DNA from 2 places in the Terriglobus sp. TAA 43 genome. Region 2 is predicted to be linked to the other one. Evidence: riboswitches for the same ligand, from Rfam matches in the RefSeq annotation. Region 2 holds a riboswitch; the other holds the start of a gene.
The links. A riboswitch is a leader RNA that binds a small molecule or an ion and turns the genes downstream of it on or off. The one in region 2 is predicted to bind cobalamin.
Positions count from the first base shown of each region.

Region 1 (14,888 bases), 140 kb from region 2:
GGCCATGGCGATCGCTCTGAGCGGAGAGTAGCGGTGCGGCAGAGAGCAGCAGGGTGGCAACGACGGGAAGCGAACGACGGGACAACATGCCCTGCATTCTATCGTTCCGAGGGGTGTTCTGTCGCGGCAGGCATGGCGCATTCTGACGCTACGACTGTTCCCATTTCGGACATGAGTGCGTTTCACTCATATTTCACGATTAGCACTTGACGCGGGTGACTGCCAGTTCGTACATTAGCAATCGGAACGATGGAGTGCTAAGCATCACCATCAACCACCACCCAAGGAGAACGAAACACCATGGCATCGACTTTCACACCGCTGCATGACCGCATTTTGGTGCGCCGCCTGGAAGAGGGCGAGACGCTTCGCGGCGGCATCATCATCCCCGACTCCGCCAAGGAAAAGCCGCAGCAGGGCACCGTTATCAGCGTTGGCAAGGGCAAGAGCAACGATGAAGGCAAGGTCTTCCCGCTGGACGTTAAGGCTGGCGACACGGTTCTCTTCGGCAAGTACTCCGGCACGGAAATCAAGCTGGACGGCGAAGACCTCCTGATCATGCGTGAAGAAGAAGTCCTCGGCATCCTCAAGTAGGCATTGCATGCAGCGGATGCGCTTCGCGCCATTCGTTGTGTGGAATGAAAGCTTCAGCTTCCCTTCTGCTTTCAAAGGCAGCGACACAGTTTAGTTACCGCTCGTTCGCGAGCGATGCAAAGGAAGAACACAATGGCAAAGCAAATTCTGCACGGTGAAGATTCCCGTCAGGCTATCCTCCGCGGCGTGAATGTCCTCGCTGACGCGGTTAAGGTGACCCTCGGACCCAAGGGCCGCAATGTTGTCATCGAAAAGAAGTTCGGTTCGCCCACCATCACCAAGGACGGCGTCACCGTCGCCAAGGAAATTGAGCTGCCCAACTCGCTTGAGAACATGGGCGCACAGATGGTGAAGGAAGTTGCTTCCAAGACCAGCGATGTTGCCGGCGACGGCACCACGACCGCCACCGTTCTGGCTCAGGCTATCTTCCGCGAAGGCGTGAAGACGGTTGCTGCCGGTGCAAACCCCATGGCGCTGAAGCGCGGCATCGACAAGGCTGTTGCAGCCATCGTCGGTGTGCGTAACAACGACGGCGTGGTTGAGGGCGGCGCTCTCTCCAAGTTCTCCAAGCCCGTTTCCGGCGACATGATCGCGCAGGTTGGCACCATCTCGGCTAACTCGGATTCGCAGATCGGCACCATCATTGCCGAAGCGATGAAGAAGGTTGGCAAGGACGGCGTGATCACCGTTGAAGAAGCGAAGAGCATGGAGACCCAGCTCGACGTAGTGGAAGGCATGCAGTTTGACCGCGGCTACCTCTCGCCCTACTTCGTGACCGATGCAGAGCGCATGGAAGCTGCATTCGACGAGCCCTACATCCTCATCTATGAGAAGAAGATCTCGTCGATGAAGGACATCCTGCCCCTGCTCGAGCAGGTTGCCCGCACCGGCAAGGCACTCATCATCATCGCGGAAGACGTCGACGGTGAGGCTCTGGCAACCCTCGTGGTCAACAAGCTGCGCGGCACCATCAACGTGGCTGCTGTGAAGGCTCCTGGCTTCGGCGATCGCCGCAAGGCAATGCTGGGCGACATCGCCATCCTGACCGGTGGCAAGGCCATCACGGAAGACCTCGGCATCAAGCTGGAGTCGGTGAAGATCGAAGACCTCGGCACGGCGAAGCGCGTCACCATCGACAAGGACAACACCACCATCATCGACGGTGCTGGTAAGGAATCCGAGATCGACGGCCGCGTGCGTGAGATCCGCGCTCAGGTTGAGAAGACCACCTCTGACTACGACCGCGAGAAGCTGCAGGAGCGTCTTGCCAAGCTGGTTGGCGGCGTTGCCGTCATCAAGGTCGGTGCTGCAACCGAGACCGAGATGAAGGAAAAGAAGGCTCGCGTGGAAGATGCAATGCATGCAACCCGCGCTGCCGTGGAAGAAGGCATCGTCCCGGGCGGCGGTGTTGCTCTCATCCGCACGATTCCTGAGGTTGACGCTCTTGTGAAGTCTCTGGAAGGCGACGAGAAGATCGGTGCACAGATCATCCGCCGCGCCATCGAAGAGCCGCTGCGCATGATCGCCTACAACGCAGGTGAAGAAGGCGCAGTCGTCATCGGCAAGATCACCGAGTCCAAGGACCTGTCGTTCGGCTACAACGCCGGTACCGGCGCGTACGAAGACCTGGTAGCCGCTGGCGTCATCGACCCGACGAAGGTAACGCGCACTGCCCTGCAGAACGCAGCTTCGATCGCTGGCCTGATGCTGACCACGGAAGCCATGATCGCCGACATCCCCGAGAAGGCAGCTGCTCCGGCAGGCGGCCACTCCCACGGCGGCGGCATGGACGGCATGTACTAAGCCTCAAGCACGAACAACAGAAAAGCCCCGGAGCAATCCGGGGCTTTCTTGTTTGCATAGGCAAAGCTTCTAGCGGAGCACAGCAGCCGTCGCATCGTTTCCCTGCGCCATGCGCTGCACGTACAGTTTTGTTCCCTTTGCTCCATCAACTTTGAGTGGTTCCAGCTTGCGCGTTCCCGTCTGAAACGACAGCAGCCAACTTTCATTCAGGTTCTTCTCAAACTGTTTCAGGTATGGGCTGATGCTCGGCGGATTCAGGCTGCCCTGGTTGAACGTGTTGGCACCAGTAGAATCCGCTAGATCGCCAAGATAACTTTGCCCACTGAAGCTGGCATAACCGGGATGATTATCAAAGCGGCCGTAGTAGATGGAATACACCGGCACGCCTGCGCGTTGCGCATCCTGAATTGCCGACTGCACGTATGGGCTGTACTGGTTATTCGGCGTGGGCGCGCCGTTGTACAAATCAATGCCGTTGGTAATCATCAGCACGGCACGCGGTGCTGTTCTATCGCCCGGCCAGTTCTTGATCAGATCCTGCAGGCAGAAATACGGACTGGCACTGATGCCCGCACCACCCATGGATAACCGCAACTGCTTCGCGACGACTTCAGGATCAGAAGTGAATCCTCCTTCGCCAAACACAGCGCGGCCATTCTGCATGTACGCCACGCCTACGGAGACATGCTGTGCCGCAAGGTCAGCCGCAAACTGGCGGATGTCACTTACCTGGCTGCCAAAGCTACCGCGCAAACCGTCATCGATCAAGATGGCTACCTGTAAAGGCTTCGTGGTGCGGTTGGAGATCAATGGTTCCAGCCGCTGTACGGGGACCTTCTTGCCTGCAAACTGAACGCGTACGTCGGCCGGTTGCAGAACCGTGGGTTGTCCCTTCGTTTCGGCGCGCAACACCACACGAACGTTGTACGGACCTTCCTGGCCGTGAGAAGGAAGCGCCGCAAAGAGCAGAGCGAAAGCGGTACATGCAAAACGAAAACGTGCCAACATGAAATTCCCTCCGGCCCAAAGGATAAGGCCCACACTGATTAAGACGCGCAGCGTGGGCCTTTTACTCGGTGATGGCGCATGTTCAACACATAACGCGATCGATTACTCGTGAGGGATGCGGACCTTCAAACCGACACGGAAGGTAAACGGCAACGATGGGTAACCGATTGGGCCCATATGTTGGTTGTTCAGCAGATTGTCTAACTGCGAAAACACCGCAACGGATGGCCGAACCTGATACGTGAAGTTCGCATCCAGCTTGGTAAATCCAGGATCGAGATTGCGGTTCGGAAGCAGCATGGAGTTATCGAATGACGAGTTGGAATAAGCGTCGATAAACGTGGAATCATCCGCACGCGAAGCGATAGCACCCTTCACAGCCGCGGACCACTTCGTGGTGGTGTACTGAGCCACGAAGAATCCAGTCTGCGGCGGACGACGGAACGGACGCTGGCCCACCAGCGGCGAATACTGCCCGATGGGAATACCCGGATAGTTAGGGTTGATCGTCGTTGAACCACCCAACGCCGCCAGCGCATCGCTGGAGAAGGATTGCTTCACCAATGAATCCTGGTACGTGTATCCGGCACGCAGGAACAGGTGATGCAGCACCTGGTATTCAAGCGACGTCTCTACACCTGCCGACCGCGTATCAAGCGAATTGAGATAGAAGCTTCCCAATGCCACGGGTAGGTTCTGATGGAAATACGCGTTGTACAGCGTTACTGGAACGCCCTCCGTACCCCGTCCATAGGTCGAGTGGAAGTAAGTCACATGAAGAATCGCGCTGTCAGAATAAATATTCTGATCAAACCCACCTTCATAGACGCGGCTCCGTTGTGCACCAATCGGACTTACATGGAAATTCGCAATCGATGCGGTATCTCCAATTCCAATCAGCTTCTGGTAAAGCGACGAAAGCTGCGCATTCAGGCTGGGTTCCTGAACACCCTTCGCAAACTGGAAGCGAAAACGTGTTCCATGAAACCATCCACGCGCTGGTCGGAACAAGTAGTACGAAAGCCCAACCTGCGGCTGGCCTTCTGTTCCATACAAAGAGTTGCGTTGGATCGCTCCGCCAACGGTATAGAACAACCGATGCAACGCATTGCCGTTGAACGCCAGCGTGTAATCGTAATTGCTGCGTCCCACCTGATCATTTTCACCATACAGCGGATAGCGGTAAGCCCCACGCTCGTCCTGGAAGCGGAAACCTCCCACCACAGATAGGTGAGGGTTGAAGCTGTAACTGGTGTGATAGTCCAGACCGTCGCGATTGTTCACCATCTCGTAGTAAGTGGGAAACGGATCGTACCCAACAATGACCTGCCCTGTGGCCTTTGTACCGTTGGCGCCACGAATCGTCACGGTGTTACCGAAGTATTCGCCATAACCATCCGGCGCACCCACAGCGGCAAAGTAACGGGCCTGTTCGCGCTTTCGCGCACCAATGTAACGGAAGGTGTTGTGCCAACCATTGCTACGGGTGTCGTCCAGCACGCCGCTCATGTACGTGTCCTGATCGCCCTGCTTGCCGTTCTGTGCAAGTCCCTGGAAGTCCCACGCACCAGGTATTCCCGTAGCACTGACAGCATTGCGCACTGTTCCGCGAATGCTTGTTTTTGCGGTAAAGCTATAGCCCAGGTTCGCCGCGGAAGTTGCCACGTGATAGCGATCATTCGGGAGCGCATTCGAACTATCAAATCGCGAGAACGCACCGAAGTAATCAGCTTTACCATACGTGCCGGAGAGCGTGCCCTCGTTACGCCACGTGTGCAGATTGCCTGCATCACCGGAGTACGTCAGCACCGGCTTCAGCGTGGTTCCATGCGGCGTTTCAAAGCGCACCACGCCAGCGCGTGCGTCCGTTCCATACAGGATGCTGTCGGGTCCGCGATGCGTCTCGATCGAGGCAAGCGCAGTTGAAGAGACTGTGCCGTAGTCGAATACTCCACCCACATCGTTTGCGGGCACATCGTCGATCAACACCTTGCTTGCATCGGAGTTTGCACCGCGCACAAACATCGACGTCACACCGCCGTATTGTCCCGTTTGCACCATTGCAACACCGGGCTGCAGGCGAAGTTCATTCACTACACCTGCGCGTGTGCTCAGCGACTCAGAATCAATCAGGGAGACGCTTCCGCTCGTCTGCTGAACGGGCATCGGTTCGCCTGTCGCCGTTACCGTAATGTCCTGCTTGATGGGGCTGATCGTCAGTTGCAGATTCTTCTGCACCATGTCCCATTGCCGACCATAAAACGAGTCACTGACCTGCGGAGAAAACGTGGGCGCATCCGCAATCAGGAGGAAGCGGCCATCTTCCGTGGAGCGAATTTCAAAGGAACCATCCGGTTGCGTGACGGTGGATGCCACCACCTGCGTTCCTTTAACCAGTCGCACATGTGCAACGGTGATAGGGCGGCCCAGCGGATCGCGGACCGTGCCGCGGACAACAACAGCGTGTGCAACCGATGCGGTGAAGGCGCACACAGCGACTGCGCACAATTGCGCTGCTGCGCGTCGCTTTTGAGCGATGCGATACATATCAGAATTCTCCTCTGCTTCCCCCGCGGGAGCATGGCTTACAACCAGCAGCGGAATCGGTCTCCTGACTTACGCGCATCGCACATTGCCTTCGTATCCTGCACATGCTGTCTTCCCACTTACGCAGTGATAGCTGTGTCACGAAAAGGATGTGTCTTCGAAACATGGTCGAAGATGCGCGCTTACAGTTGCGGGGCAGTGGCGGATTCTCACCGCGCTTCCCAATGCATTCCGCTGCGCTTGTGTTGAACAAAGCAATCCTCTTCAGAATTGCACTCAAAACGTGTATTGCCAGTGTACAGCGTAAATACCTTGTTTTATGCGGTTTCTAAAAGCATCTTCGCAGCAACATCAACAGCAATCTCACCGGCACGCGCGCATTGTTCCTGGCTTACATCATGGTGGGTAACAAAACGAACCGTATTTGCATTGATCGCACTGGCCAACACGCCACGCTCTTTCAGCGAAGCCACATAAGCGGGCGCATCAAATTCCGTGCGGAAGATAACAATGTTTGTCTCCACTTCCGCAGGATCGACGGAGATACCATCCACATCCGCAATCTTCCGCGCCAGCAGCTTCGCATTGGCATGATCGTCATCCAGCCGCTTAGACATCACATCCAGCGCAATCAATCCAGCCGCAGCCAGCACTCCTGCCTGACGCATGCCGCCGCCCAGTGCTTTACGAATGCGCCTTGCCTTATCGATGTTTTTGCGTGAACTCACCAGCAGCGATCCGACCGGCGCACATAGCCCTTTTGAGAGGCAGAAGTTCACAGAGTCATAGCCTGCAGTCAGTGTGGCGACATCCGTTTTCAACGCGGTGGAGGCATTGAAAACGCGCGCACCATCCAGATGAATCTGCAGTCCGCGGCCATGCGCACCATCGCGAAGCTCGCGCATCACTGCCAGCGGCGTGACCGATCCGCCAGCCATATTGTGCGTGTTCTCCACCCAGATGAGGCCGGTCTGCGCCTTGTAATACAAACCCGTTGTGGCGAGCGCAGGCTCAATATCTTTCCAGCGAAGAATGCCGCGCTGCCCTTGCACCGTGCGAAGCTGGCATCCGCTGAACATTGCGGCCATGCCCATCTCCCAGTCCAGCACATGCGCGCGCGATTCGCAGACAACTTCCCTGCCCGGCTCCGTATGCAGACGCAATGCAATCTGGTTCCCCATCGATCCCGTGGGAACAAAGATCGCCGCTTCCATGCCAAAGACCTCCGCAGCGCGCTCTTCCAGGCGATTCACCGTCGGGTCTTCGCTGTACACGTCATCGCCCACCTCTGCAGATGCCATTGCCTCACGCATCTCTGGCGTGGGCTTGGTTACGGTGTCGCTGCGCAGATCAATCACTTCCATCGTCACTTCTCCTAATCCTTTGGGAGCACTCATGCCACCGCTGGCTCGTCGGCCAGCAATTCACCAAAGATGCTCGAGGACACGATACGTCCCTGCTGTGTCAGCATGGCGCGACCATCGTCCAACCGCATCAGTCCATCGCGTTGCAAGCTCTGCACGCGCTCCACAAATGCATCCAGCCACGGCGCGGGAAACGGCCACTGCAGTTCCGCAATCGAAACGCCCTCAATCAATCGCAACCCAAGGAAGATACTTTCTTCCCACTCGCCCAGCATCTCGATGTGTTCCACTTCGACGTCTTCGTTGCCTGCAATGTAGGGATTAAGTTCATCGCCATTGGCAAAGCGTGAAGCGCGTCCATCGCTTTGCGCACGCAACATGGAATGCGCATCCAGCCCAAAGCCAAGATACGCATCGCGCTTCCAGTACTTCAGGTTGTGCCGCGAAGCATAGCCCGCACGTGCAAAGTTTGAAATCTCGTACTGCGAGAGTCCTACCGCGTCAAACGTCTCGCATGCCTGCGCGTACAGATCGGCCACCAGCGAATCCGTCGGCGCAGCATGCGCTCCATAACGAACACCCGGCCCAATCAGTTCGCGCCCGAGCCGCGAATCCTCATCCACCTCAAGCATGTACACCGACACATGCTCCACACCGGAATCGATCGCTGTCTTCAAGGAATGCGACCACGACGCAGCCGTCTGGTGCGGCAATCCCGCAATCAGATCAACGTTCAGGTTGCGAATCCCGGCAGCGCGCAAACGCTTCAACTCTGCAAGACAGGCATCGCCTGTATGCACGCGCCCCACGGCACGCGACTCCGCATCCACAAAACTCTGCACGCCCAGCGAAACGCGATTCACACCGCTTCGGAGCAACACATCCAGCAAGTCATCCGGGATCTGCCCCGGAGCCGCCTCCACGGTGACCTCAGCGTCCTGCTCCATGGGATAAGTCGCACGCAGCGCGGCAAATACACGCGCCATCTGCTCCGGTTCCAGCAGCGATGGCGTACCACCACCCAGAAACACCGAATCCACCCGCTGCGGAACAATCAATTGATGTTGCGCGGCAAAATCACGCGAGGCCTCAATCTCCGCCACCAGCCTGTCGACATACGCCGCCATCCTCGCCGGAGGAAACGCATCCGACGCGAAGTTGCAGAAAGTACACTTCTGCCGGCAGAACGGCACAGACACATACAGGCCGAGCGTGGCGTCGTGGGAATGCATTCTTTCTATTTTCCCATGTATGCGCTGTAAAAATCGTGAGCCGAAGCATGCCACAAAGACATCTACAATCAGACAAGCGCATGGCGAAGAAAAGCAAAGAGAAGCCGAAACCCGCGGCAAAGTCCACACACGACGAAGAGGTGCTGGGCAAGGCGTATGACGGCCGCCTGATGAAGCGCCTGCTCACCTACATGCGCCCCTATGCGGGCCATGCGGGCCTCAGCTTCGCCTCCATCCTGCTGAAAGCAGCCGCGGACGTCGTTGGCCCATACCTTGTGCTGGTCGCCACCGACCGCTATATGACCGGCCACAACACCACGTTTGTGCCCGGATGGTTCGCGCGCCATCTTAGTCCGCAGCCCATCGTCGGCATCACCGAATGTGCCGCGCTCTACTTCGTCGCACTTCTACTCAGCTACGCGCTGGAATTCATGCAGACGTACCTGATGCAGTGGACCGGCCAGCGCATTATGTTTGACATGCGCTCGCAGATCTTCCGCCATCTGCAACGCATGGATGTCGGCTTTTACGACCGTAATCCCGTTGGTCGCCTCGTCACCCGCGTTACCAGCGACATCGATGCCCTGAACGAAATGTTCACCAGCGGCGTTCTCGCCATCTTTGAAGATGTGTTCGTGCTGATCTTCATCGTCGGCATCATGCTGTGGCTCAGCTGGCCGCTGGCATTGCTTACGTTGTCGGTGTTGCCGCTCATCGGCTATGCCACGCGCCTCTTCCGCATTGCCGTTCGCAGCAGCTATCGCCGCATCCGCACGGCCATCGCCAAAATCAACGCCTACACGCAGGAACACGTCAGCGGTATGAGCGTGGTGCAGCTCTTCAATCGAGAACAACGCGCGTACGACGACTTCACTTTAATCAACGCCGAACACCGCGACGCCTATGTGGATCAGGTGCAAGCCTACTCGCTGTACTACCCCGCGGTGGAACTGCTCAGCACCATTGCGATTGCCATGGTGTTATGGAAGGGCGGTTTCGGTGTCCTGCATGGCGCCACATTCTTTGGTCGCGCCGTCACCATCGGTGTGCTGCTCGCATTCATGCAGTATGCGCAACGCTTCTTCCGCCCCATTCAGGATCTGAGCGAAAAGTACAACATCCTGCAGGCCGCCATGGCCGCCAGCGAGCGCGTCTTCAAACTCATCGACATGGAACCGGAGATCGTCTCCCCGGCCATCGCCGTTGAACCTCCGCACGGAGAACCCTGCGCCATCGAGTTCCGCAATGTCTGGTTCACTTACCAGACGTTGAGTGACGATCAAAAGTCCGCCATCGCCCTCGCGCAATCGGACGAAGATCTCTCCGCTATTTCCGACGTCGAATGGATTCTTCGCGGCGTTTCTTTTGCTGTTGCGAAGGGTGAAACCGCAGCCGTGGTCGGTCACACGGGTGCAGGCAAGACCACCATTACCGCGCTGATGATGCGTTTCTACGATGTCCAGCACGGCAGTGTTCTCGTCGACGGCATGGACGTCCGGCAGATGCCGCTGGAAGCCCTCCGCAAGCGCTTCGGTGTGGTTCTCCAGGACGCATTCCTCTTTACCGGCACCGTCAAATCCAACATCCGCCTCGGCTCCGAATGGATCACCGATGCCGAAGTGGAACGCGCTGCCGACGAAGTCAACATTGGCGACTACATCCGCACCCTGCCCCAGGGTTTCAACGAACCTATGCAGGAACGCGGTGCGACTCTCTCCACCGGCCAGAAGCAGCTCATCAGCTTCGCCCGCGCTTTGGCGCACCGGCCAGAGATCCTTATCCTCGACGAAGCCACCTCCTCCGTCGATACCGACACCGAACTCCGTGTCCGGTCCGCGCTGGAAAAGATGATCTCCGGCCGAACGTCCTTCGTCATCGCCCACCGATTATCGACCATCCAGAGCGCCGACAAAATCCTGGTCATGCACAAGGGCAAGCTTCGCGAAAGCGGTACGCATAACGAACTGCTGACCCACCGCGGCCTGTATTGGCGTCTCTATCGCCTTCAGTACAAGGATCAGGAAACAACCGCAGTCCCATTGGCCGTCGATGCTCTGCGCCTCCAGCCCGGCGACTGACGATTTATTACAGTTCTGCAAAAAACCATCACAACACTACGATTTAACCCTCCCGGTGCGCTATCCTTGCCCGGGTGCCTGCGCTCAGAGAACGCAACGCAGGAGGAGAAGAACGCAAGCATGTTCAGCGTGATGCCACAGGACAGAAGTTTTTTTGACCACTTTGAACAGCTTGGCAAATGCCTGGTGGTGGTCTCTGACCAACTCGCTGGAAGCATGAATCTCTGGCCCGGCACAAACGGTCACGTTGCCAAGATGGAACAGAGCCGCCATGAAGCCCATCGCGTTATGCGCGAGACGCTTCTCCGGCTCGACACGGCCTTCATTACCCCGTTCGATCGCGAGGACATCCTCGAACTCACCAGTCGCATTTACGAAGCCATCGCCGTGATCGCTTCGGCGGGTCGCCGTATGGAGCTCTACCGGCTTGAGGAGATGCACCCCTCGCTGCGCGCGCACACCACTGCCATCGACACCATGGCGTCTGAGGTTTCGGCCACGCTGAACCGTCTGCGCAAGAAGGCAAAGCTCAGCGAACTCCGAGGCAACCTCGACGAAATCGGTCGTCAGGAAGAGTCAGCACGCCAGAGCCGCGATAAGTTCCTGGTGGAGTTGTACAGCGGCCAGCCGGACCCCATCTCCGTCATGAAAAAGCGCGAGGTCCACGACCTGATGCTTGAGGCGATCTACCTCCTCGACAACCTTGGCCGCACCATCGAGCGCATCCTTCTAAAGAACGACTGACGCATGCACGCAGCACCTCTGCTCCTGGTCATCATTACGGTTGTCATCGCTTTGGGGTTTGACTTCCTCAACGGTGTGCACGATGCGGCGAACTCCATCGCCACCATCGTCACCACGCGTGTGCTGACACCGCCGCAGGCCGTCCTCTGGGCCGCCATCTTCAACTTCGTTGCGGCATTTGTCTTCGGCACAGGCGTGGCGCATACCATCAGCAGCGGCCTCATCCGGCCTGAAGCCATGACCATTTATGTGGTGCTTGCTGGCCTTATCGGCGCCATTCTTTGGAATCTGCTGACCTGGTATCTCGCTCTGCCCACCAGCTCTTCTCACGCCATCATCTCGGCGCTCGCAGGAGCAGCCATTGCATCGTTCGGCAGCTACCACGCAATCCTTTTCACGGGATGGGGCACGGGTTGGGGTTCCATCCTTATCTTCCTCGTTCTATCTCCGCTCGTCGGCATGGTGCTCGGCTACATCATCATGCATATTGTGGCGTGGAGCAGCTACAAGGCACCGCGCGAGGATGCCTCGCGCTGGTTCCGCCGCCTGCAACTCGTCTCCGCAGGTGCTTACTCGCTCGGTCACGGCACCAACGATGCGCAGAAAACCATGGGCATCATCGTGGCCACACTCGTTGCCACTGGCTATGGTCAGTACGCACAAGGCCACACCAATCTGCTGGGTCGCCACCATGAAATCCCCATCTGGATCATCCTGTCCTGCCACGCGGCCATCGCCGCCGGCACCATGATCGGTGGATGGAAAATCGTTAAAACGATGGGTTCGCGCATCACCCCGCACCTGCGTCCTATGGGTGGCTTCTCCGCGGAAATGGCCGCAGCCATCACCATCGGTCTTGCCACAGTTGCAAAGGTCCCCATCTCTACCACTCACGCCATCGGCGGAGCAATCTCTGGCGTTGGTGCCACGCGTGGTCTCCACGCCGTTCGCTGGATTTGGGCCAAGCGCATTATCTATGGCTGGATTCTTACCTTCCCGGGAGCAGCGCTTGTCGGCGCCGTAACCTATTACCTGCTCCACTTCACGCTGGAAGCATGGCTCGGCGGAGCGGTCGCCATTCACTAAGAATCAGAATCAAGCAATCAATAAAGAAGGGCGCGCTTATCAAATAAGCGCGCCCTTCTTATTTTCAGTGCTGTTTAACGACGAGGTCCATGCGCCTCGTTGTGGTTTTCGTGGCTGATCTGCCGGCTGGCAGCATTCTGTTCGTGGTTCACCTGCTGCCGTTCCGGCCCCGTCATCCGTCCACCATTCGCAACACGATCCTGCCGCACCTGGCGATCAATCGACTGCTGACGATTCTCCGCACGCGCTGCTTCACCCGATGACATCCGACCACTTTCAATACCGTTGCCAATGCGCTGCTGCTGGTTCACCTCACGATTGTTCACCGTGTTGTTGGCAAAGCCACGCTGCACAGGAGCTGCGTTCGGTTGCCCACCCGGACGTGCTCCGGGATTCATCGCCGGTGCGCCCGTAGGACGTCCCTGCGCTCCAAAGCGATTGCCGCCGACATTCGTCATCGCCATCGTCTGCGGACGACCACCATTGTTCCTGGCAAACGCATTGCGATCCTGCGATGCGAAGTTCTGGTGCTGCTGCTGGTTCACCGTCGCACCAAAATGCTGCTCGCGGCTGAAGGCCATCTGCTGCGGCGTGGGCCGTGCGCCAATGCCTCCAGGTCCATTGAAGCTTGTACGGTTGACCACCGTGTTGCGGACCACCGTGCGATCAATGTAGGTGTTGCGAATCACCGTCGTATTCACGTTCACCACGGCAGTGTTGTAGCGGAAGACATTGCCAGCCCACATGCCGCCACCAAAGCCCACGCCGCTATAGCCAAAGCCGTAGTTCACGCCGCCATAGAAGCCAACATGCGGTCCCCAGTAGCCTGCATTCCACGCATACACGCCGCCGTTATAGCCCCAATAACCAGGCGTCCACAACACACCCACGCGCGGCGGAGCCACCCACACACCCGGAACCCAGTAGTAGCCTTCTGGACCCCAGGCCCAGTATCCCGGCGTCCACATGTAACCCGGCTGTGGGCATGGCGGCTGTACATACACGGGCAATGCTGGCGGTGCGGTACGGATGGAAATCCCAATCGCAAACGACTGCGCGGAGACATGCTGTGCCAGCGGAACGGCAACAGCGAAAGCAGCAACGGCTGCAAGAGTGGCAGTGCGTGTCAACGTCTTCATCAAACTCTTCTCCCTTGTTCGCAGCATGGCTGCGGGACAAACGTGAAGACACGGCTGCGCCAGGGATGTTGCACAGAAAATTTTTCTTTCTGTTGTGGCCAAATGTTCCTGCCATCTGCACTTTCGTTCGCCAGCTACTAGACTGAAGGTGCGTGAAGAGTCCCCTCATCTTTCTCTCAGCAGGCGAAGCCTCCGGCGATCATTACGGCGCAGAGCTGATCACAGCCCTTCGTGCCGTGCTCCCTGAAGCCCGCTTCACCGGCCTCGGCGGCACTGCCATGGAAGCAGCCGGACAAGACCGTGTCATTCGCGCAGAAGATGTAGCGGTCATGGGCATCACGGAGATCCTCCGCCATATCCCCACCATCCTGCGCAGCTACAAAACGCTAGTGGAGTCGATAAAAAGACAACGGCCCGACGTCGCCGTACTCATCGACTTCCCCGACGTAAACTTTCGCCTCGCGAAACATCTCAAGCGGATGGGAGTGCCGGTCATCTGGTTTGTCTCGCCGCAACTATGGGCATGGAAGCGCAAGCGTCTGCGCTGGGTACAACAGCGTGTAGCGAAGATGCTCACCATCTTCCCCTTCGAGCAACCCTTCTATGCCAATCGTGGAGTACAAGCCGAGTTCGTAGGCCATCCGCTCGCAGAGCAACCACTGCCCACTGTCTCCCGCGAAGCTTACGCCACGCGATACGCTCTGAATCCTCACAAGCAATGGGTGGCGCTTCTGCCAGGTAGCCGTGGCGGCGAAATCGACGCCAATCTCCCTGGGCTTGTTCATGCCGCCATGCTCCTTGGCGACGCTTACGAATACCTCATCCCCGTGGCTCCTACTGTGAGCCACGACCGCCGGGACCAGATGCGTTCGCGTGCCAGGAGTGGCTCATTCCATTTCGTTGAAGACGCGCGAGCAGCCCTCATGCACAGCCGAGCCGCAGTCGTAGCCAGCGGAACAGCAACCGTACAGGCTGCCGTCATCGGCACACCCTTCGTCGTGGTCTACCGCGTCTCCAATCTCACCTTCCGCATGGCGAAAGCGCTGGTGAAGTACCCACCAGAGATCCCCGCAGAAGTCGACGAACACGGCAACCTGCCCATCGCTATGGTCAACCTCATCGCCCGCCGCCGCGTCGTTCCGGAGCTTCTTCAGGATCAGTTCACTGGCGCAAACGTGGCCGCAGCCCTGAAGCCACTTCTGGCCGACACACCCCAGCGCGAAGAGCAGATCGAAGCCCTCGCCGAAGTTCGTCGACGCCTTCTAAGCCCAACAAATCGCACCGCCATTGAAA
Region 1 covers NZ_JUGR01000001.1:585,542-600,429, forward strand. The annotation lists gene M504_RS02380 (hypothetical protein) at 1-88, opposite strand, end outside; gene groES (co-chaperone GroES) at 301-594, shown strand; gene groL (chaperonin GroEL) at 727-2,397, shown strand; gene M504_RS02395 (hypothetical protein) at 2,467-3,405, opposite strand; gene M504_RS02400 (TonB-dependent receptor) at 3,508-5,952, opposite strand; cobalamin riboswitch at 5,987-6,231, opposite strand; gene M504_RS02405 (low specificity L-threonine aldolase) at 6,270-7,349, opposite strand; gene hemW (radical SAM family heme chaperone HemW) at 7,346-8,548, opposite strand; gene M504_RS02415 (ABC transporter ATP-binding protein) at 8,629-10,626, shown strand; gene M504_RS02420 (DUF47 domain-containing protein) at 10,747-11,370, shown strand; gene M504_RS02425 (inorganic phosphate transporter) at 11,374-12,456, shown strand; gene M504_RS02430 (YXWGXW repeat-containing protein) at 12,531-13,595, opposite strand; gene lpxB (lipid-A-disaccharide synthase) at 13,748-14,888, shown strand, end outside.
Region 1: another riboswitch for cobalamin. It lies ahead of M504_RS02400 (TonB-dependent receptor); the one in region 2 lies ahead of metE (5-methyltetrahydropteroyltriglutamate--homocysteine S-methyltransferase).

Region 2 (14,888 bases):
GGCGCAAGTCCTGCGTCAGCTGCGGTCCGCATGCAACTGAAATGAAACTCAGGATTCGCCATTGGATCATCGCGGACGATCACCCGTAGAAGCCAATCCTTGTCCAGAGATTGAATACGAAAGATTCGCGCTGAGCTAAGACCTCGGGTCAACTCCTCAACGAAATACACCTCTGCGGTTCCAAAGGCTGAGCGTAGTGCCTTCTCAACTGCGGGTTGCTTTTCCTGCGGTATGGATTCGAGCATGTTTCCCCCTCGTCAACTCCGGAAAAAATTCCGGCGGCGATACAGAAACCTGCCACCACACAAAGCTTTCTGCATTCAGTATTCTGGATATGGGAAGAAGTGTGGGCCGCCATCTTGCGGGCCAATTCGTTCCTGGGAAGAAGGGCCGCGTGGATTTCGGCAAACTGCAGGAGATGATGGGGCAGGCGCAGCACATGCAGGCCCAGATGGAAGAGAAGCTCGCCACTACCACGGCCGAAGCCACTTCGGGCGGTGGGTTGGTAACGGCCCGCGTGAACGGTCGCAAGGAGTTACTTCGGTTGAAGCTGGACCCGAATGTTCTCACGGCCGCTTCCGGCGACATTGAAATGCTGGAAGATTTGATCACGGCCGCTATCAACGAAGCCGGACGCAAGGCCGACGCGCAGATGCAGTCGGAGACGCAGGGCATGCTGGGCGGCATGGATTTAGGTAAGCTGCTCGGATAGCATTGCGGACATGTTTCTCCGCATGTTCCCTCGAACAATTCGCATATCCCTTTGTGCCGTGAGTTTTTCCTTGCTGACGTGTGGCTCTTCTGCTGTTGCGCAGTCGCAGGACGTCGTCACGAGTGCCGTGCAACAGATCATCGCGCAGCATCATGGCAAAGTCGCTGTCTATGCCCACCAACTCAACACCGACAAGACGATTGCCATCGATGCGGACAAGCCCGTGCAGACAGCAAGCACCATCAAGCTGGCAATGCTGTGGACGGCCATGCGCGAGATTGGCCTGGGACACGCCGCATGGGACGAGAAGCTGACACTGCAACCGGGTGAGGGTGTGGCCGGCTCTGGCGTGTTGCATTTCTTCGATACGCCGCTGTCCGTCACGCTGAAGGATGTGGCCACGATGATGGTCATTGTCAGCGACAACACCGCCACCAACATGATGATTGACCGCTTCACAACGAAGAAGGTCGATGACAACATGACGGCGCTTGGTTTGGATCAGACGTGGTTGTACAAGAAGGTCTTTAAGCCAGCCGCTGGGCCAATGCCTGCGGATCAGGCAAAGTTCGGACTTGGCAAGACAACAGCGCAACAGATCAGCACTGTGATGGAAAAGATTGGTCGCTGCGATCTGAACATCGCTGGTCAGCCTGCGGTCGGTCCTGCAAAGGCGCAGGTGGCGTGCAAGGCAGCTATCGAGATGCTTCGCAATCAGTTCTACCGCGATACCGTACCCCGCTACCTGGAGACGCTGGATAACACGGAAGCGGGGAGCGGCATTGCGAGTAAGACCGGATCGCTGGATGCCACGCGGTCGGATGTAGCGATCATCGCGGCGAAGTCGGGCCCCATCGTGTTGGCGGTATACACGTACGAAAACAGCGATAAGGGTTGGAGCGTCGATAACGAAGGCGAAGTTACTGTGGCGAAGATCGCAAAGGCGATTGTGTCAGCATGGTCGTCGCAGGGAATCGACGGAAAGACATTGGTTCCAGGTCTCGACTTATCTCAAGCGAAATAAGTTAGATAGAAACCAGAAAGGCCACTCCGAAGAGTGGCCTTTCTAAAAGGTATGGTGCACTCGGAAGGATTCGAACCTCCGACCTATTGGTTCGTAGCCAATTGCTCTATCCAGCTGAGCTACGAGTGCACACGCGCCGAAGCACTTATTCAAGATAACAAGACCTGGCGATTGTTGCAACCCTATGTGTGGATTACGTGATGCCTGCCGAGTTAGGGAGCTCACACGCAAAACACTGACTATGGCATGGCGCAGAAGGTGGGTCGCAATGACCCACCTTCGTTGCATTACTCAGTGAAATGAATGCGCGCTTGAACAGCAGCCTGGCACATGTTTTTCAGTGCCTCGACCGTCTCTGGCCAGCCACGCGTCTTCAAACCGCAATCCGGATTGACCCAGACCTGCCCCGGCTTGAGAGCGTTGATCGCAAGGCCAAGCAGTTCGCCCATCTCTTCTGCAGAAGGGACGCGAGGCGAGTGGATGTCGTACACGCCCGGTCCAATCTCGTTGGGATAACCATGTGCGCGGAAAGCGTCTAGCAATTCCATACGCGAGCGTGCAGACTCCATCGAGATGACGTCTGCATCGAGCGCCGCAATGGAAGGCAACACGTCTTCAAACTCGCAGTAGCACATGTGCGTATGAATCTGCGTCTCGTCTTCTACGCCGCTGGTGGAGAGTCGGAATGCTTTGACTGCCCAGTCAAGATAGGTTTCCCAATCGGCATGACGAAGCGGCAAACCTTCGCGCAACGCGGGCTCGTCCACCTGAATGATGCGGATGCCTGCTGCCTCCAGATCATTGACCTCCGAACGCAGCGCAAGGGCAATCTGCCAAGCGGTCTGCTGGCGCGGGATATCGTTGCGTACAAACGACCATTGCAGAATTGTGATGGGACCGGTAAGCATGCCCTTCATGGGACGTGATGTGAGCGACCGCGCGTAGTCAGTCCACTTCACCGTCATTGGCTGCGGACGCGAAACGTCACCGAAGATGATGGGCGGCTTTACACAACGCGAGCCGTAGCTCTGCACCCATCCGTTCTCAGTGAAGACGAATCCTTCCAGAAACTCTGCGAAGTATTCAACCATGTCGTTGCGTTCAAATTCGCCGTGAACCAGCACGTCAAGGCCGATCTCTTCCTGCTGGCGAATGCAGTGCTCCGTGGCTTCGCGAAGAAATGCCTCGTAGGCTTCTGCAGATTCGTGGCCGTGCTTGAATGCAGCGCGATGCTTGCGCACTTCTGCTGTCTGCGGGAAGGAACCGATGGTTGTGGTAGGGAAGAGCGGCAAGCCTAGTTCGGCACGCTGCTTCGTTGTGCGCTCGTTGTAAGGCGACTTGCGCGCGAAGTCTGATTCCAGCAGTGCCGCAAGCTTCGAACGCACTTCCTGATTCGTGGAGGATTCGGCTGCTGCACGATCCGCAATCGCAGCTACATTTGCGGTGAATGCTGCTTCGTCAGAAGAAGCATTCACCGCGATCTCTGCGAGCTTTTCTTCTGCGAAGCGCAGCCAGCCTTTTACACGAGCAGGCAGCTTTGTTTCACTACGCAGATCGTGCGGCACATGCAGCAGCGAGCACGATGGTGCAACGAGGACACGCTCCGCTCCCAAAGTAGCAACAGCCTTTGAGAGAAACTCTCGGACAACGGCAAAATCTGTCAGCCAGATATTGCGTCCTTCCACCACACCGAGGCTCAGCACCTGTTCCGGCGCAATCGCCGCAAGAACTTCGTCCAACTGCTGTGGCGCACGAACAAGGTCAATGTGGACGCCTGCGGTGCGTGCTTCAACAGCCAATGAGAGGTTGCTGCCAAGGTGATCGAAGTAGGTGGTCAACATGAGCTTGATTGAAGATTTGGTTAGCTCTGCGTACGCATTGCGGAAGAACTGTGCTGCGCCTTCGGGAAGGTCAGTAGCAAGGATCGGTTCATCGATCTGAACCCATTGGATGTTCTGCTGCTCCAGCGTTTGCAGAACCGTCTTGTAGGCAGCTATGAGCTTGTCCGCAAGCATGAAGGGATCAAACCCATCCACGCCCTTGCCTAGAAGCAGCAGCGTCAGAGGTCCAATGAGAACAGGACGGGGTTCAATGCCAAGCGCACGTGCCTCTGCAATTTCATTCAGCAGCTTCGTCGTATCGACGGTGAAGGGAAGCCATGCACTCCACTCGGGGACCAGGTAGTGGTAGTTCGTATCGAACCACTTGGTCATCTCCATGGCGGTTTGTTGTTTACTATTGCGCGCCATACCAAAGTAGCGTTCCAACGTAACCTTGCCGCTGCCAAAGCGTTCCGGCGTGGCGCCGATCAGGACCAACGTGTCGAGCACCTGGTCATAGAGCGAGAAGTCGTTGGCGGGAATAAAGTCGATTCCCGCAGACTGCTGAAGCTTCCAGTGCTCCGCGCGAAGGGTTGATGCTGTTTCCAGAAGTTCGGCTTCGGTGCGTTTGCCCGTCCAATATCCTTCAAGTGCAAACTTCAGTTCGCGCTGCCGTCCCATGCGCGGGAAGCCGAGGTTTGCTGTCTTCAGCTTGGGAAATGTTGTAAGTGCCTGTGTTGCCATCTTGGTTCTCTCCTGATTACGAGGGAACCACCCATGCGCAGGCATGCAACAACGCGCAAAGGCGCAGAAGCAGGCATTGGTCACCGTTCCAGTCCACGAGAGCGGTAGCCTCAAACGCACCCACGGTGAGCGTTTTAACGCTTCCATGGTGGTGGCGGCAGGCCGGTAGTCGGACTTTGGGAAATCTTTCCCATCACCGTTGCGGGACAGCGCCGGATTCACACCAGCTTCCCCATTTAACAAGCTGTCCGAAGACAGCCTGACCTGCACTAGGACAGTTTACCGAATCGCTTATGCTGATCGCATGATGTTGCGAGTAATGGTGATGGTTCTCGGCTTGTCGCTTCCTGCGGCGGCACAGTTGCAAGGTATTGAACATGCGAGTCTGGCCGATACCCAGGTGCTTCAAGGCACGGTGTTCCATGTGCAGGGCATTGACCTGGATAAGGAACACATCTGGATCACGTCGGTGGATTCCACCGCGCATAAAGGGTATCTGCATCAGTTCAATCGAAAGACCGGAGCGTTTGAGCGGCAGGTGGACGTTAGCGATGGAGAACGCTATCACCCCGGTGGCTTCTCCATCAGTGGCAACTCCATTTGGGTTCCCGTCGCGGAGTACAAGCCAAACAGCAGCGCAACACTACTGGAGCTGGATAAGAAAACGCTGAAGGTCAAACGAAAAATTTCGGTTGCGGATCACGTCGGTTGCGTTGCGATCACAAAAGATTCGTTGATTGCAGGGAACTGGGGCAGCCGCAAACTGTATGTCATCGGCATGGATGGCAAGGTGATTCGCGTGATTGATACGCCGTCGCAGAATCAGTATCAGGACATCAAGTTTGTAAACGGAATGCTGGTGGGTGGCGGCAATCTGACGAAGACTACCGGCGCGGTCGATTGGTACGAGTGGCCGTCGATGAAGCCGGTGCGCTCCCTCGCATCAGGAACGACGGATCGTGGTCGGCTTTACAGTGCGGAAGGCATGACAGTGAAGGGCAACGACCTGTACCTCCTGCCGGAGGACGGCCCAACACGCGTATTTCATTTCGTGATCGACAAGTAGAACTTAACGACGACCGCTGGACATGGATTCCGCAAAAGCATCTAGCGACAGTGAACGCAACAGGTTGCGACGCATCCCGCTGATGACCTGATCCATGCCGCGTAGCGCATTCTCCAGCCACTCGAAGGTGACGGAGTCAGCAAGCGTGTCGAGATCGCGACGCATGTCCACGTTGCGGACGCGGTCCGGGACGCCGCTGCGCAGAAGTAGCAGGTCTTCCAGCAATCCTGCCAGTGCAGCAAGCATGGCCTGAGTCTTCTGCTGGCCATCCGCCCCGGCGCGATACGTTTCCGTCGTCTTAAATAGGTCTGTGTGTTCCGAATCAAGGACGGCAGAACGCAGTAGAACTATGGCATCGGTGCGCGCAGCAAGATAACCCTCAAGGTCGAAGCTGAGGGCCTTACCGGCTGCTCCCTGTGCCAGGCGCGCAATCAACGCGCGTTGTGCGGGCTTCACTTCGGGCTTTCGCGTCGCTAACAGGTCTTCAATCTCTGGTGCAGATAAAGCTCCGAGGCGAACGGGCGCGCAGCGGCTGCGGATGGTTGGAAGCAGTTCGCCCGGATGTTCGGCCATGAGAACGATGTGCGCGTAAGCAGGCGGTTCCTCCAGCACTTTTAGGAGGCTGTTCGCTGCTTCTTTCATGAACGCTGCCGACGGAAAGAGATACACGCGGTGTTTTGTCTCACCGGGCAGAGTGTAGATGCCACGAATCAGCGTGCGCACCTGTCCGAGCTTGACCAAAAGCTGCGGCGGATCGGGCGGAAGAATGAGTACATCCGGGTGCGTTTGAATCAGCACGCGTGTCTCTTTCTTGTCTGTCTCACGCAGTTCTTCACGCGCTGCAACCGCAGCATCCACCAACGCCGGAAGGTCCATCGCCTCTGCAATGCGTGTGCAGTGACGGCAGTGTCCGCAGAAGTCGGCAAGATCGCCATCTGCATGAGCCTCGCGCGGCTGGTTTTCGCAAAGCAACGACATCGTCAGCAGCAACGAAAGCGTGTACTTACCGCTACCTGCGGGACCGCTCAGCAGAATGGACGAGGGCAGTCGCCCCGAGGCAATGGCGCGGCGAAGATGCACCACGGTAGCGGTGTTGCCCACGAAATCAGAAAAGCGGAACATCTCTTCCAGCATACCGGCGTCACGAAAAATTCGTCGGCAGAGGATGCTTTCAGCTTTCTATATGCGCAATACGCAACACCTCATGCGATGGCTTATGCTGTGTGCTATACATACCCTGTCTCTTCTGTGGATTTCTGCGCAGAGTTGAGTTTTCGTAAGGGCCGGGAGGCTAATCCGCATGGCTTCAACAGCTGGCTGGGTTCCAGCGCCGCTTCCGTATAACGAAGCTGAACGCCTCCGCGTTTTGAAAAGCTATTGTGTTCTGGATAGCGACCCGGAGCCGGGGTTCGATTATTTGACGCGTCTCGCGGCGGAACTCTTTCGGGTGCCAATCGTATTGGTCTCGCTGATCGACGAACATCGCCAGTTTTTTAAGTCCGCCATTGGAATAGACCTGCGCGAAAGTCCGCGAGACACATCCTTCTGCGCCTATTCGATTCTGGGAAATGAACCGCTCGTGGTTCTCGATGCGCAGGAGAACGAACGCTTTCGGACGAATCCTTTTGTGATCGGCGAACCGAACATCCGATTTTATGCTGGAGCCCCTCTAGTGGGTCGCGATGGCATGATGCTGGGCGGCTTCTCCATCATTGATCAAAAGCCGCGGCTCGAATTCTCGGAACGTGAGCGCGAGTGCCTGAAACAGTTTGCAGCCCTGACGGTACTGATTATGGAGAACCGTCTTTATCCAGAACGACTATCGCGCATTGGCGATGAAATCGTGCGGGCAAACGAACGCTTCAAGCTCGCCACCCAGGCTGCGACAGAGGGTATCTGGGATTGGGATTGCGTTCACGATTCGTTGTATCTGTCAGCTCGTGCACGCGCCATTGTTGGGGAAGAGCCAGTCGATTGCTATGTTGGAATTGAAGACTGGATGAACAGGATTCATCCCTCCGACAGAGCGCGCGTTAGCACGATCAGCGATTTGTACGCGACGAAAGCCCTATCTTTCTATGCTGAATATCGCGTAAGCCATACGGATGGACGCTGGCGGTGGATCGCGAATCGCAGCATCGCCGTCAGAAACAGTGAAGGAGAGCCCATACGTCTGGTCGGCGCGATGGTGGACATTACCGAGCGCAAGACGGTGGATGTGCTTACCGGATTGGCCACAAGAACTCATCTGCTGGAGCATCTGGAACGGCTGATGGAGGCAGGATCACCTGCAGAGGACAATTTCGCGGTCTATGCCATCAACCTGGACTCGTTCAAGCTGTTGAACAGCGGGCTCGGGCGCGCGGCAGGAGACCGTGTGCTGCAGGAAGTTGGTCTCCGTCTTTCCAAGCGGGCTTCCGTTCATCCAGATAGCATCGCCGCCCGTCTTTCCGCGGATGAATTCGCCTTGATACTGGGTGGAAAGCGGAATGAACAGGAGGCGCTCCGGGTTGCCGAGGAACTGAGTGCATTGCTCGGAAGTTCTATTGGTCTCGATGACAAACGGATTTCGCTTTCCGTGAGTATTGGCCTTGCCATGCGATCACATCCCTGTGATGGTGCGAGTGATCTGTTGCAATGCGCGGAAATTGCGCTGGGCGAAGCCAAATTGCATGGCGGTGGCAACCGGCTGGTTTTCTCGGAGACGATGCGGCATGGGATGCTCCGGCAGCTTGAGCTTTCTTCAGCACTTCACAATGCCATCTCCAACGAGGAGCTGGAGGTTTATTACCAGCCCAAACTTCATCTGCCTTCGCGTAAGGTCATAGGGTTTGAAGCGCTTGTGCGCTGGCATCATCCCAAGTTTGGCATGATCTCAGCGGAAGAGTTCATCAGCATTGCGGAACAGTTTGACCTGATCGTAGAACTTGGGACGCTGGTGCTGACGCGTTCGATTGAGCAGTTGGCGCAATGGCGTGAGAACGGCCTGGTGGATGAGGAGGTCTCCATGGCTGTCAATCTTTCCGCGCTTCAACTGGTGGACAAGCGACTTGGAAGGATGTTGCGAGAACTTACGCAGAAGTATCGCGTCCCGCCACAATGTATCTCACTCGAGGTTACGGAAGGCGTCCTAATCGACGATACGGAACGCGCCAACGAGATACTGGAAGAGTTGAAGAGCACCGGCATCCTACTGGATCTCGACGATTTCGGAACGGGCTATTCCTCACTCAGTTACCTCCAACGCTTTCCCTTTGACGGTCTGAAGGTGGATCGCTCCTTCGTGATGAACATGTTGGATAGCCGCGAGAAGGCGGCGCTGGTGCGCTCGATCATCGCGTTGGCACATGCGCTGCATCTCAATGTGATTGCAGAAGGAATTGAAACTGCAGAGCAGCTTGATCTGCTTCGCGAGATGGGTTGCGAATACGGACAGGGATATCTTTTCTCAAGACCGCTGCCCGCGTCTGGCATGGACACATTTCTTGCGACGGCTCTAACGGCGTAGATTTCTTCACACCGCGTCAATTGTCCGATGGCTTCTCGATATGATCTATCACCAGTACGGGCATCGGTCCCTTTTGCGCTTCGAGCCGCAGTCCAAGCTGCTCGCGTATTGCGGTGAAGAGTGACGGAAGGTTAGTGTCGGAGTTCTGATCGGGACTCCAGTTCAGAACGAAATCGTAATTTCCCTTCAACTCCGTTTGATCAATGACGTACCGGCCTAGTTGATTGGCCAGGTTCGTCGACAGCTCCTGCATGGGCACACCATCGCCTTTCATGTTGACCATGGTCGCGGTTTTGCGGGTATTCATCCCGTGCCCCGGCGAATCGGCGTGTGGCGTGATCTTCGGTTCGCCCTTGTCTCGAACCAGCACGTATACGGGAGACTCGCGCGTTTCCCAATGCGCCTTCAGATGGAAGCGGTCCGCAAGCAGCGATTGCAGAAGAACCTTGAACCTGGCCTGTGTAATCACATCTGAGGAATCGATCTTGGCGCGAATGTCGAAAGCATCTTCGTCGTCCCAGTTGGGTGCACCGGCAAGTTGAAACGGAAGCAGACCATAGGCGTTGCGAAGCAGCGTGCGAGCCGTCGCATTGACCGCAATAAACTGACCCGGTCGCGTCAGATCCAGCTGTGTGTTTCGTTCGCCCGTGTGATTCGGATGAATGACGACAACATCAAAAGACTCGGGCGTTTGTTGCGATGCGCCGAGCAGAGCAGCAAAAGCAACAACTGCGGCGCGAAGGTGCACAAGGACGTTCATACCGATCTATACGCATCTCCGCATCTCTGCGATGCAATATCTTGATCGATTCTGAGTGGCGAAAGCTAGCGAGCGTGCAGCGTCATGCGGAGTGGGTACTTGGGGCGAAGCGTGATTTTCTCTTCCACGGCCACAGGTTGACCTTCAATCCATGTCATCCGCCACTTTTGCGCGATGCCGGCCAGCAGGAGCACGCCTTCCAGCCACGCAAACCCCTCTCCAATACATTGCCGCGGACCGCCACCGAAAGGGAAGTATTCGAACTTATCGCGTTTTGCTTTCTCTTCTTCCGTGTGTCTCAGAGGATCAAACTTCAATGGTTCCGGATAGAATCGCGCGTCGCGCTGCAGAACATACTGCGAGAGAAAGAAGTGCGTGCCAGGCGGCAAATAATACGGGCCAACCTCGATGGGCTCAGTCGATTTGCGTCCCATCGCCCACGCCGGAGGATAGAGGCGCATGGCCTCTGCGAAGACCATCTGTGTGTATTTCAGGCTTGCATAGTCTTCAAGTGTTGCGGTGCGATCTCCCAGGACTTCGCGAAGTTCTGCATACATCGTTTCCTGATGTTCAGGATGTGTCGATAGCAGGTACCACGTCCACGACAACGCATTTGCCGTGGTTTCGTAGCCGGCAAGGAAGATGGTCAACACCTCATCGCGAAGCTGCTCGTCGCTGAGTTCCGAACCATCCTCATCGCGTGACGCCAGGAGCATGCTTAACAGGTCGTGCCGGTCGGTGTGTTCGGGATCGGCCGCGTTTGCTGCCTTGCGTTCGCGGATGATGCGATTTATCACCTCATCCAGCTTCGCGCGTGACTTTGCAAAACTGCGCAAACCCGGGACAGGTATTCGGTATTTCAGAAAAGCTTCCGCGTTTGGGAAACCGACAAGGAAGTTATAGATCGCCATAATGCGGTTTGAGTGTTCATTGATCTGGCGAATGTCATCGTCAACTTCGGTTGCAAAGAGAGTGCGCGCCACGATATCGAGCGACAGCGTCATCATCTCCGCGTTCATATCCACAACATCGCCGTCATGCCAGCGACTGCGCCAGTGCTGGGTGGAACGAACCATCTCGTCAGCGTAGTCATGAATGCGTTGGCGATGAAATGCCGGCGCAACGATACGCCGCGACCGCTTGTGAATGGGGTCATCGCTCGTGAGCAGCCCCTCTCCGAGCAATATCTTCAGGCGTGTGATGGTGCGTTCGCGTACAAACTTGTTTGCCTGATTCACCAGCACTTCGCGAATCGCAGCGGGGTCATTCAGGAAAACGACGTGATTGCCGAACAGCATGTAATGCGAGATGGGACCGCAGTGTTGCGCCATGTATTCGAATAGCAAAATGGGCTTGCCCAGCCGAGCCCATGGCTTATGAAGATAGAAAGGCAGTGTCTTGCGAAGGCCGGGAGGGATACGCCATTCACCGGCCTTCGTCTTTAGCGTATGCGCCGGACGAAAGACGTAACTGTTCTCAAAGTCGATGCCATCGGCCATTGCGGATTAGACGCCGGAAGCGGCGTGTAGATGCTGTTCGAGACGTGTTGTTATGATCTCGCGAATCCTTGAGGCGATGGCTTCGATCCCATCATCTCCCGTGCCCGGACCAATGAGCGCGACGCGCTGCGGTTCACGCTTAGCAATGTCTCGATAGGCAGTGTGGACGCGACGATAGAAGGCTTCGCCTTCAGCTTCGAACCGGTTTTCATCTGTTCCGGTTTGCTGAACGTGTCGTTGGTTGCGACGCCGAGCACGCTCCAGCGCCTTTTCTACGTCGGGTAGCAGAAGAACGGTCAGGTCTGGCTGCAGATCGTCACAGATCGCGCGATGCACAGCGAGAACACGCTCCGAGCCAAGGCCGCGCCCTGCGCCCTGATACGCCTCGCTGGAATCGGTGTAACGATCACAAAGAATGACCCGACCTTCGCGCAGGGCAGGCAGGATGATTTCGTGAATCGACTGTGCGCGGTCTGCAAACATCAGTGCAAGTTCAGTCAACGGAGATACCGGGTCTTGCGCGCGCGAATCCAGAAGGATGCTACGGATCTTTTCTCCCAGCGGTGTGCCGCCGGGTTGTCGTAACAGCACAGGATCGATGCCTCGGCCCTGTAACCACTCCGTGGCGCGGCGAATCTGAGTGGTCTTGCCGGAGCCGTCCGGACCTTCAAAGGTGATGAAAACGCCACGCTGTGGCGAAAGGGAATGGTTCACGGCTTCAAACTCGGCTGGAAGTTAGCCTGCGACTGCGAAGGGAAGTTAATGACAAGCGTCCCTTCCTGACCTTCGTCCAGATGTAGCCCCTTCAGTGTGTGTTCCTGATAGGAGGCGTCTGTCCATGTAAGTTTCAGGTCACCGGTACCCAGGAGTTTGAAGCGGTAATGGAAGCTGGCACCGTTGGCGATGCGCTGCGTTCCAAAGGACGCACCGGGATACTCCACCTGCACGACGTTAATGTCTGCGCCGGACTGGTTGGTAATGGTCGTCTGAATGTAATGCGAATGGCAGCCGGTAAGGAATACGGCGCTAACGAACGAGGCTGCAGCGATACGGCGCATACGTTGAGGTTAGCAGGTTGATGATGCAAGGCGTTACGCAACGAAGACAGGCAGGCCGTTGTTGCGCTCCAGAATGCGCGCGCTCAGCACCACACCGCTGCCACCGTCGTGCAACATGATGGGAAATGCCAATACCGACCACGTGGCCGCCGCTTCTTCCAGGCGGGGTTCTGTCAGCAAGCCACGGCGTGTTCGGTCGATATACGTTTCGCGCGTGGTGGAGACTGCGTGCAAGACATCACGCCAGTCACGCAGGATGTCGCTCATCTCCGCAAACATGTTGCGCCCCGGAAACCATTCACGCGGCTTCTCCAGGTACGCGGCAGCGCTTTCGTTCACGTAATGCCAGGTACCTTCAGGATCAAGGATCTGCACCAAAACGTCGACGCCAATGGCCATGGCGATCCGGCTGTAATAGAACTCCCGCGCATTGACCACCACAGGAGCACCGCGACGTTTGGCCTCTAAGCCGCGAAGAGCCGAAAGCAAATCCTCTGCGGAACTGTGTCCCTTCAACAGATGCATGTCTTCCACTCCACCGAAACGACGTTCCAGTGTGGCGGAAAGGATGATAATCGGCACTTCGGGGCGTCGTTGACGAAGCTTTGCGGCGACCGCCGTGCCAAATTTCCCATGTCCCAGGTGATAGTCCAGAACGGCAATGTCTGTTTGTTCAAGGTAGGCATTCGCCTCCTCAATGGTCCCCGCCGAGAGAACTTCGTAGCCGTTCTGACGAAGAATCGCGGCACGCAGCAACAGGTTTGCGGGGTCGTCGTCGAGAAGCAGAACGCGAACCGGCGGGCCGTTTTCTACGGCTGTTGCTGTCGAAGTTTCAGTTGCCGTTGTGTGGTTGTGATCGTCCATGCGCTCACAGGTCTGATGCGGGGAGGCATGGCATGGTCACCCGCCGTTTTACTCTGAATGTTGCTTGCGCAGGGAACGCAACTCACGCACCATTTCGGGGAGTCGGGCAAATGCCGCGACCGAGCGTAACCACAGCTTGTTGTCCATGGCCGGGTAGCCGCTCACAACGCTGTTTGCGGCCACGTCGCTTGGAATGCCGCTTTGCGCCGTGGCGACTGCTCCATCGCCCACCTTGCAGTGCCCGGCAACGCCTACTTGCCCGGCGAGGATGACTCGGCTGCCTACCTCCGTCGATCCCGCAAGGCCCACCTGGGCGCAGAGTAAGGTGTCCTGCCCGACGGTCGAACCGTGGCCCACCTGGACCAGGTTGTCGATTTTGCTGCCGTCACCAATCCGCGTTTCGCCAATGCTGGCGCGGTCAACGCACGCATTTGCCTGCACCTCGACGCGATCGCCTAAAACAGCCGCGCCAGACTGCACAATCTTGGTCCAGCCACCGGCAGTTTCGCGGGCATAGCCAAATCCATCCGCGCCGATGACCGCGCCATTTTGCAGAACGACATCGTCGCCCAGGCGGCAGAATTCGCGGACAACCGCGTGTGCATGGGCAAAAAATCGATCGCCAATGGTAGCTCCGGCGTAAATCACAGTATGGGGAAGAACGACAGCACTCGAGCCGATCGTCACATTCGGGCCAATCACGACATAAGCACCAATATGAGCGTCTGCACCGACCTTCGCAGAGGGATCAACGACCGCCGTGGCATGGACACCGGGTGCGTACTTTGGCGGGTGATAGAAGTAGGTGATGGTTTGGGCGAAGGCCCGGTAACAGTTTTTGATACGAAGCGTCGGGGTTCCATCCAAAGCGGGGAAGTCCGGCTCGACGAGAATGGCGGCCGCCTTGGTGGTCTTTGCCTGGGCGGAGTACTTCGGATTGGCAATGAAGGTAATTTCCGAGGCACCGGCATGTTCAATACCGGCGACTCCTGTGATCTCAATATCACCATCGCCGCCCACCAATTCGGCGCCCAACCGTTGCGCAATTTCCGCTAGCTTCATGCCGTCAATGTTACTCGCTAGTTGGTGCGCGAGTCAGGGGGCAAAGGCATGCTGAATAGGTCGGGTTGTTGCGTCTCTTCCGCCGGAATCGGGGCGAAGGCCTTCCGCTTCGAAGGAGTTGTCACAACTGCCAGAATTTCCATCTGATCGATGGCCGCGCGGGGGATGTAAAGCCGCTGCGTGTTGCCTCGGATGTCCGGGGGAGTGAGCTGAACTCCGACGTCCTCGACCCAACCGTCCGCCAGTGTCAGGTCCAGCGGAGCCAGTCCCTCGATACGATCGCCATCACGCAGCGTTAGCCGGAGCCATAGCCCTTCCGTCCTGGGCCGCGCAAGAAATGTCTTCCGTAAGAGGCGTTCGGGGCTGGAACTGTCGTTGGTGTTGAAGTCGCGGACAAAAGCGGCATACTTTACGTCGGCGAGGGGGATGCTTTGTATCCTGCCGCTGAGGTCCAGCAGGTCCAGAAAACCTGCATGAGCGAATCCGCCGGGCGGCAGATAGCCCCACAGCAAGCCGGGGGAGAAGCGGCGAAGAACGACCTTTTTCTGCGATCCCGCCATTACTCTCCCATTCGGACTCGAGCAGCTTATCGTTACTAGTCGAAGCTATTGTGGCGTTATAGGGTGTAGTCCGCAACAAAATGTGTGCAAAGGGGTATTCAGGGCGACAGCAGCATGCTAAACTCACATTTTGTGCTGAGCTTTTCAGCGCCGCCTAACATGCTGAATTGGCGCTGTTTACCGGCAACGCGCACGGCATTTTTAACCGGCG
Region 2 covers NZ_JUGR01000001.1:450,018-464,905, forward strand. The annotation lists gene M504_RS01805 (phosphotransferase) at 1-245, opposite strand, end outside; gene M504_RS01810 (YbaB/EbfC family nucleoid-associated protein) at 395-712, shown strand; gene M504_RS01815 (serine hydrolase) at 771-1,736, shown strand; tRNA gene M504_RS01820 (tRNA-Arg) at 1,789-1,865, opposite strand; gene metE (5-methyltetrahydropteroyltriglutamate--homocysteine S-methyltransferase) at 2,024-4,300, opposite strand; gene M504_RS22620 (hypothetical protein) at 4,344-4,469, shown strand; cobalamin riboswitch at 4,443-4,583, opposite strand; gene M504_RS01830 (DUF6454 family protein) at 4,605-5,366, shown strand; gene M504_RS01835 (DNA polymerase III subunit delta') at 5,370-6,488, opposite strand; gene M504_RS01840 (bifunctional diguanylate cyclase/phosphodiesterase) at 6,667-8,874, shown strand; gene M504_RS01845 (TIGR03435 family protein) at 8,891-9,634, opposite strand; gene M504_RS01850 (cytochrome P450) at 9,700-11,133, opposite strand; gene tmk (dTMP kinase) at 11,140-11,847, opposite strand; gene M504_RS01860 (hypothetical protein) at 11,844-12,191, opposite strand; gene M504_RS01865 (response regulator) at 12,225-13,055, opposite strand; gene lpxD (UDP-3-O-(3-hydroxymyristoyl)glucosamine N-acyltransferase) at 13,104-14,117, opposite strand; gene M504_RS01875 (hypothetical protein) at 14,135-14,677, opposite strand.